Regions from separate parts of the Acetobacter sp. JWB genome, predicted to be linked through region 2. Evidence: riboswitches for the same ligand, from Rfam matches in the RefSeq annotation. Region 2 holds a riboswitch; the other holds the start of a gene.
The links. A riboswitch is a leader RNA that binds a small molecule or an ion and turns the genes downstream of it on or off. The one in region 2 is predicted to bind thiamine pyrophosphate.
Positions count from the first base shown of each region.

Region 1 (3,890 bases), 1.2 Mb from region 2:
TAAAAAAAGCCCCGGGCTATTGGCCCGGGGCTTTTTGGTATCAGTTTGGTAACTTACTCTGCTGGCACATAAACTTTGCCACCAGCTTGTCGGAATTCTTCTGTTTTCTGCTCCATGCCAGCAATGCGTATGGCGTCTTGCTTCAGATCCTGACTGATGCGCATTGAACAGAATTTAGGGCCGCACATTGAACAGAAATGTGCACTTTTATGTGCCTCCCGCGGCATGGTTTCATCATGATACGCGCAGGCTGTATCTGGGTCTAAAGAAAGATTGAACTGATCTTCCCACCTAAAGGAGAACCGCGCACGGCTAAGCGCATCATCCCGATATTTTGCGGATGGATGACCTTTTGCAAGATCAGCGGCATGCGCTGCAATACGGTAGGTGATCACACCTGTTTTTACGTCATTCCTGTCTGGTAGGCCCAGATGTTCCTTGGGTGTGACATAGCAGAGCATAGAGGTGCCAAACCATCCGATCATGGCTGCGCCAATGGCAGATGTAATGTGGTCATACCCCGGTGCAATGTCTGTGGTCAGCGGGCCAAGCGTATAGAAGGGGGCCTCCTTACATTCTTTAAGCTGCTTATCCATGTTGGCCTTGATCTTGTGCATGGGCACATGGCCTGGCCCTTCGATCATAACCTGACAGCCTTTTGCCCAAGCGATTTCTGTGAGTTCACCCAGGGTTTCCAGTTCGGCAAACTGTGCGGCATCATTAGCATCGGCAATGCTGCCTGGTCGTAGGCCGTCTCCTAAAGAGAAGGAAACATCATAGGCGCGCATGATGTCGCATATGTCTGCAAAGTGTTCGTAAAGGAAGCTTTCGCGGTGACCATTTAGGCACCAGCTTGCCATGATGGAGCCGCCGCGTGAAACAATGCCTGTAACGCGATGAGCTGTTAGCGGCACATGCTGCAACCGTACGCCCGCATGAATGGTAAAGTAATCTACACCCTGTTCTGCCTGTTCGATCAGAGTATCGCGAAAAACTTCCCAGTTCAGTTTGCTGACATCACCACCGACTTTTTCTAAAGCCTGATACAGTGGCACTGTGCCAATAGGTGTGGGCGCGTTACGTAAAATCCAGTCACGGATATTGTGGATGTTCCGGCCTGTGGAAAGGTCCATTACGGTATCCGCACCCCAGCGAATGGACCATACAAGCTTTTCAACTTCTTCTGCTGCTGATGACGTAATGGCGGAATTGCCGATATTGGCGTTAATTTTCACAAGGAAATTACGCCCGATAATAACGGGTTCCAACTCTGGATGGTTGATATTTGCCGGAATAATGGCTCGGCCGCGGGCAATTTCCTGCCGGACAAATTCAGGCGTAATGAATTCTGGAATACTGGCCCCAAAGGATTCGCCATCTTCCAGGCATTGTGCGGCATCATCCGCAGCTTTTTGCCGGCCCAGATTTTCGCGGTGGGCCACGTAAATCATTTCATCTGTAATAATGCCTGCTTTAGCGAACTCATATTGTGTAACAAGCTGGCCTTCTCGCCCCTTAAGCACGGTATGCGGAGCAGGGCAGGGGGCTACAAGATAGGTGCCTTCTGCATTGCCATTATCTTCTGGCTTAATGTCACGCGGTTTGATGTGCTCAAAACCGCGGGCAGTCAGCCACGGTGCCCGAATTTTGGGTAGCCCTTTGTTAACGTCAATTTCTACAGTGCTGTCTGTGTAGGGGCCGGAAGTATCATACACACGCACTGGGGGTTCGTTTGCAGAAGGTTCCAGCATGATTTCGCGGAACGGCACACGCATATCTGGCCGATCTGCGGGGCTAGAATACACTTTACATGAACCACGGATAGCACCGGTGGTGACATGCCCCGGAGCGGGTGCAGCCGTGTTGGCAGGTTTAGGGTTGCCCCCTACACTGGAAGGGGCCGCGTTTTGTTTGGAATCAACTGAAGACATAACGTCATCGTCTCCTCTGCCGAGGAGGACAGGTCTGAAGAGACTCCGCTTTTGTGGGCGGCTAGGTTCGGGAAGAACATATCTGTCTTTTCAGGCACCAGTCCCTCCGCCGGTATAAGCCGGATCAGGTTCCCCGCCAAAACATCATGTTCTGGCGGCAGGGTCGCCACGGTGCCCGAACGAATCGTGCAAAAAGTAGCCTCTCAGTTCCTTACCGGAACCCCCCTTGGTATCGGACAGCAGATAGCTTTAAGTGCAATTATGTCAAGAAAAATCAAAGGGAAACGAAAAACGTATGCGTGCGTTTTAGAAGGGTGAAATGCGTAAGGCATAAAAGCCTATTTGTGACATAATAAATAAAATTATGTCAGCTATGCAATAATTTTCTAATCGTGGCATAATCACAGCATGAAATCTGAAAAGAAACGAGCTCAAGAAGCTATACAAAATCTCGATATTTCTCCGTATGCCAAGCACGTGTTGTGGATTGCAGCATTTGTTTCTGCCATCTGTGGTGGTCTTTACGGCTACGATACCGGTATTATTTCTGGTGCCCTTCTTCTTATTACAAAAGATTTTCATCTGACTGCTGGTCAGGAGGAAATTGTTACATCAGCTATTCTGGTAGGCGCTGTTATTGGTGCCATGGGCATTGCCAACTTATCAGAACGCTTTGGCCGCCGGGTTTCGGTTATGGTCGTTACCGCAGTTTTTGTAATTGGTGCATTAGCGTGTTCTTACGCACCCAATCTTACCAGCCTCATTATTGCCCGTGTATTTTTGGGCTGCGCAGTGGGTGGGGCTACGCAGGTGGTGCCAACATATATTTCGGAATTGGCCCCAGCCAGCAAGCGCGGCAATTTGGTAACGCTGTTTAACGTGGCTATTGGAATTGGCATTTTTCTGGCCAACTTGGTTGGTTTTACCATGCGTGAAAAATGGGGTTGGCGGCCCATGATTTCTGTGGCTGCTATCCCGGCTGCTTTTGTTTTTATCAGCATGTTTTTTCTGCCCAAAAGCCCACGTTGGACTGCTGAAAATGAAGGGCTGGAATCTGCGGTAGAGCAGCTTGGGCGTGTGCGTTCTTCCCGCAAGGTCATTCAGCGCGAGATCAATGAGATCCACGCCAATGTTGTAAATCTGGATGAAGATGAGCGTGGCTGGAAGGGCCTGAAGCTACCTTGGGTGCGCCCTGCGGTGATAGCTGCCTTAGGGATTGCCTTCTTTACGCAGGCTGGTGGGCTGGAGATGATGATCTACTATACCCCTACCTTTTTGTCTGACGCAGGGTTTGGGAGTTCATCAGCACTGCTGACAAGCTTGGGAATCGCGCTTGTTTATCTCATCATGACCCTGCTTGGGTGCTTGTTTGTAGATAAAATTGGCCGTCGGCGCTTGGTGCTTATTATGGGGCCGGGCTCTGTTGTAAGCCTTATTGGCCTGGGCATTGTTTTTGCCATGCATCCAGCTCAGGGGAGTGTGGGAAGTTGGTTGATTGTGGCCTTCTTGCTGCTGTTTATGCTGTTTAATTCTGGCGGTATTCAGGTTGTGGGCTGGCTTTTGGGTGCGGAGTTGTTTCCGCTGCCTATGCGTGCTGCGGCAACCAGTATACATGCGGCCATGCTGTGGGGGGCTGATCTGCTGGTAACATCCACGGCTCTTACATTGGTGCAGACAGTTTCTTTGGGCGGCACCATGTGGATTTATGCTGGTGTTAACCTTGCGTCTGTCTTGTTTGTTTTCTTCTGTGTGCCGGAAACAGCTGGGGCAACGTTGGAAGATATTGAAACAGCTTTGCGCCGTGGTGAATTCCGCCCGCGTGTGGGACAAGATCCGCGCATTCGCTCCTATGATGAAGAAGAAGAGGAAGCTGTTGGGGTGACGCCTAGTGCCTAATTGCTGATCTTAAGATCCAAATACAAAAAACCCGGCGGCATCCTAAAAGATGCGCCGGGTTTT
Region 1 is NZ_CP030871.1:2,595,744-2,599,633, reverse strand. Features, by position in the region: gene thiC (phosphomethylpyrimidine synthase ThiC) at 54-1,931, opposite strand; TPP riboswitch at 2,015-2,168, opposite strand; gene DS739_RS12270 (sugar porter family MFS transporter) at 2,340-3,827, shown strand.
Region 1: another riboswitch for thiamine pyrophosphate. It lies ahead of thiC (phosphomethylpyrimidine synthase ThiC); the one in region 2 lies ahead of thiD (bifunctional hydroxymethylpyrimidine kinase/phosphomethylpyrimidine kinase).

Region 2 (3,890 bases):
AGTTTTATACACGCGCCAATATTATGGCGGCGCTTGGTCAGTATCGTCGTTATGGTGTTACCACGGTTACGGCGCTGGGTAATAACGTGCCAGATGTGTTTGATCCGCTCCGTAAGGAAGCACATGCGGGTAAAACCCCGGCTGATCTGTTCGGTGTTGATCAAGGTATTGGTGTTCCCAATGGTGCGCCGCCTGTGAATGTGGCACCCAACCAGCTTTTCCGCCCGAAAACCGCCAATGAAGCCCGAGAAGCCGTGGACACAATGGCAGATGAAGGCACGGATCTGGTTAAAATCTGGGTTGATGATTTTGATGGCACACTGCCTGTTAAAATGAGCCCAGATGTTATTACCGCCGTTGTAGAGGAATCCCATAAACGCAAGCTACGTGTGGCGGCGCATATTCATGATCTGGAAGACGCTCAGCATGTTGTGGCCGCCGGAGTGGATATTTTGGCCCACGGCATACGAGACAAACCCGTTACACCGGATTTGATTGCAACGCTTAAAGCCCGCGGGATCTGGTATATTGCCACCCTTCAGCTTGATGAAGCCACCACAGCATGGGCTGATCGCGCACCGTGGACGCAAACACCCTTTGCAACAGCCGGTCTTTCTGGCCCTCTACAAAAACAGATTAACGATCCAGCATGGCAGGCGCAGCACAAAACGGGCAAACAGGTCGATTTTGCCCGCACATCTTTGGCAATGAACCTACAAAACCTGAAAACATTGCATGATGCGGGCGTAAAAATCGGCTTTGGCACAGATAGCGGTGCCACCCCTTTACGAGTGCCCGGCGTAGCAGAACATCGGGAACTGGCCCTTATAGTGCAGGCCGGCCTGACACCTTTAGAGACTATTCATATCGCCACACAGAACGCAGCAGATTTGCTGGATCTTTCTGACCGTGGCGTATTGGCGCCGGGCAAACGGGCTGATGTGTTAGTTGTTACCGGTAACCCCGCAACCAACATTGCAAATGCCGACAAAATTATTGAAACATGGGAAAACGGCGTCGCCATTTCTGCGCCTGTACTGCAAAAATAAAAATCTGTGTGAATATCCCAGCCATTTCAATGTATAAGGCTGGGATACTACGCTTTGCGGCTGTTTGATTGCCATTTGTGCTATAAAAGGCTTGTAGCAGATTATGCGGGCTTAAAGTGGCTCAGGCTCAATTGCATAGCGCAGCGGGTTTGTTTGGAAAAACCACTTTTTACCTCATCCTGTAATATAGCAGCTAACCTTGGGCTTATTAAGCCTTCTGGAAGTATCTTGAAACCGAGACGCGCATAAAAAGGCGCACTCCACGGTAGATCACGAAAAGTCGTCAGAGTGACGGCTCTAAGGCCATATGCTTTTGCCCAACTACATGCCGTGTAAAGCAGCGCGGTGCCTATGCCCCGCCCCTGCTCTTTTTTGCAAACGGATATTTCTAGAATATGCAATTCCTGCGCGTATATTTGCGCACAAAGAAAAGCAATTGGGTGGCCCTGCTTATCAATAGCAACCCAGCTTGTGCCTGTGGTTATGGCAGCAAGATGCGTATCCACCGGCAAAACGGCGTGATCGGCTATCCAGCTTAATGAAGGAATTTGCCGAAAAATCTGCGCGGCGGATTTTTCAATGAGCGGAAGAACAGGCGCATCCTTAATACACGCCGTACGTATGCTAAAAGTCATGGATAGTCATTATTCCGTAAAAAGCCTGTTCTAATTTCTTTTATACCGTAATTCTAAGAATACCTGCCTCTCATGGTGTCAAAGATATGGATATCACACAGGCCGCTGTAAAACTGAAGACGCCCTCCAAACCTACTGTTAATATTACGTGCATAAAGCCCCTTGCCCTGATACGTTGCGTGTTACCGAGGGGGGCTCCGACATGGAGCTGAGATATTGCAGGGCCAAAAGGCAGCGCAATGACCCTTTGAACCTGATCCGGGTTATGCCGGCGAAGGGACAGGTTTGGCCACCCTATCCTTTTTTGCTGGAGTTTCGCGGCAGGAAGCTACGTTCTTGCGAAAAGGGAATTGCCTGACCATGATCGCCAATGTTTTGAGTATTGCCGGCACCGACCCCACAGGAGGCGCTGGAATTCATGCTGATATTAAAGCATTTTCGGCTATGGGGCGTATGGCATGGCGGCCATTACGGCTGTGGTGGCCCAGAACACTCAAGGCGTGCGTTCTTTTGTGGCCCTAGACCCGCAATTTGTGGGCGAACAGATTGATAGCGTGTTTGATGACGTGCGGGTGGATGCGGTGAAGATAGGGATGGTTCCCAACAGCAGCATTGCTGAGGTTATTGCAGACCGCCTGCATTATCATGGTGCAAAAAATATTGTGCTTGATCCTGTTATGGTGGCCAAAAGTGGAGATCACCTGCTGGAAGGCAACGCGGTAAGTGCTATCAAAGACTTTTTGGTGCCGCTTGCAACGCTTATTACCCCCAACCTGCCAGAAGCAGGTGTTTTGCTGAATGCTCACCCCGTATGGACGCTGGATGAAATGCGCTTACGGGTAAAAGAGTTGGCCAAGCTGGGTTCGGAATGGGTTTTGTTAAAGGGGGGACATCTTGAAGGATCAACGCAGAGTGTTGATCTGCTTTATGGTTCCGCTGGAAAAATTATTGAGTTTGCAGCACCACGCATCTGCACACGTAATGACCACGGTACTGGCTGCACGCTTTCTGCTGCAATAGCGGCTCTTCTCCCTTCTAAATCGGTTGAAGAAAGCGTGCGAGGAGCAAAAGCATATTTGCATGGTGCGCTTGCAGCGAGTGATATGCTTGATGTCGGGCATGGGCACGGCCCCCTGCACCATTTCCATCATTTGTGGAAATAATGTTTAGTCATCTGGTAACTGTATAAGGGTTTTATCGGCATCAAATTAAGTGATGCCGATAAACAGGGCGATCTTAAAGCTCGATATCCACTTCACGAATACCAGCGCGCTGTGTGGCATCCGGGTGGCCTTGGTGGAACGGCTCGTCAGCAAGCAGCTTCACATCGTTCAGGTCAGATACGGCAAGGCAATCCCACTGCCCTTGGGCAGGTACACGCTTTTCGTGTGTATCTACACCACGATACATCAGCACCTTTTCTACGCCATCCCCTTTGCCCAGAGCGTGAGGTGAGCCTAGCTGCGGCTTGTCATGAAGCGTAAAAGCTACGGCTTTTTTCTGTTCAATGGCAGTCCGTAAAATGCTGTAAGCTGACATGGTTTGTTTCCTTTTTGTAGGAATAACAATCAGGCCTGAATTCGGTTTTGAAATACAGGAAGCCGATAAAAGCCTCATGCAGGCCTTTTATTGGGTTACGCTCCTTCATTCGCAAAAGCGATAGACTTGATATAGGAGCAGCTATACCTGCCTACACAACAGAACAGCCCTGCTGACCTCTGGCTTGTGCCAGATTATACCGTGCTTTTTACGTGTAACATGATCACGCCAACCACTCTTCCTTGACAAAAGGCAAATTATCTTCCTTTAACAAGTGCACAATTTGGAGAGGATTTTTGTCTAGATCAGCCACCATGCACGCAAAAATGCGCCTGTTTGCCAGCCGATGGCTGGTGGCCATTTGTGTAATGGTGGGGCTTGTCGGGCAGCTTTTTCTTCAAAGCCATGCGCAGCTTGGGGAAATGCCCCGTGTTACGCTTGAACGCCTTACTGGCCTTCATATTGGCCCTGCACTTAAAAGCCCGGCATGTCCTGATATGGATGATGCCATGGTAATGCCTGCGGATGATGAAGGGCATGATCCCGCACACCATTCGCATGATGATAACGGGTTCTGCCCTCTTTGCCCCTTATTGCAACTGCCCGATATTGTCTTTATTGGAGTTTTTGTTGCTTTAAGCATTATGCTGTTGGCAAAGCGGCAGAT
Region 2 is NZ_CP030871.1:1,434,497-1,438,386, forward strand. Features, by position in the region: gene DS739_RS06825 (amidohydrolase family protein) at 1-1,049, shown strand, start outside; gene DS739_RS06830 (GNAT family N-acetyltransferase) at 1,151-1,684, opposite strand; TPP riboswitch at 1,863-1,982, shown strand; gene thiD (bifunctional hydroxymethylpyrimidine kinase/phosphomethylpyrimidine kinase) at 2,143-2,847, shown strand; gene DS739_RS06840 (hypothetical protein) at 2,921-3,223, opposite strand; gene DS739_RS06845 (DUF2946 domain-containing protein) at 3,550-3,890, shown strand, end outside.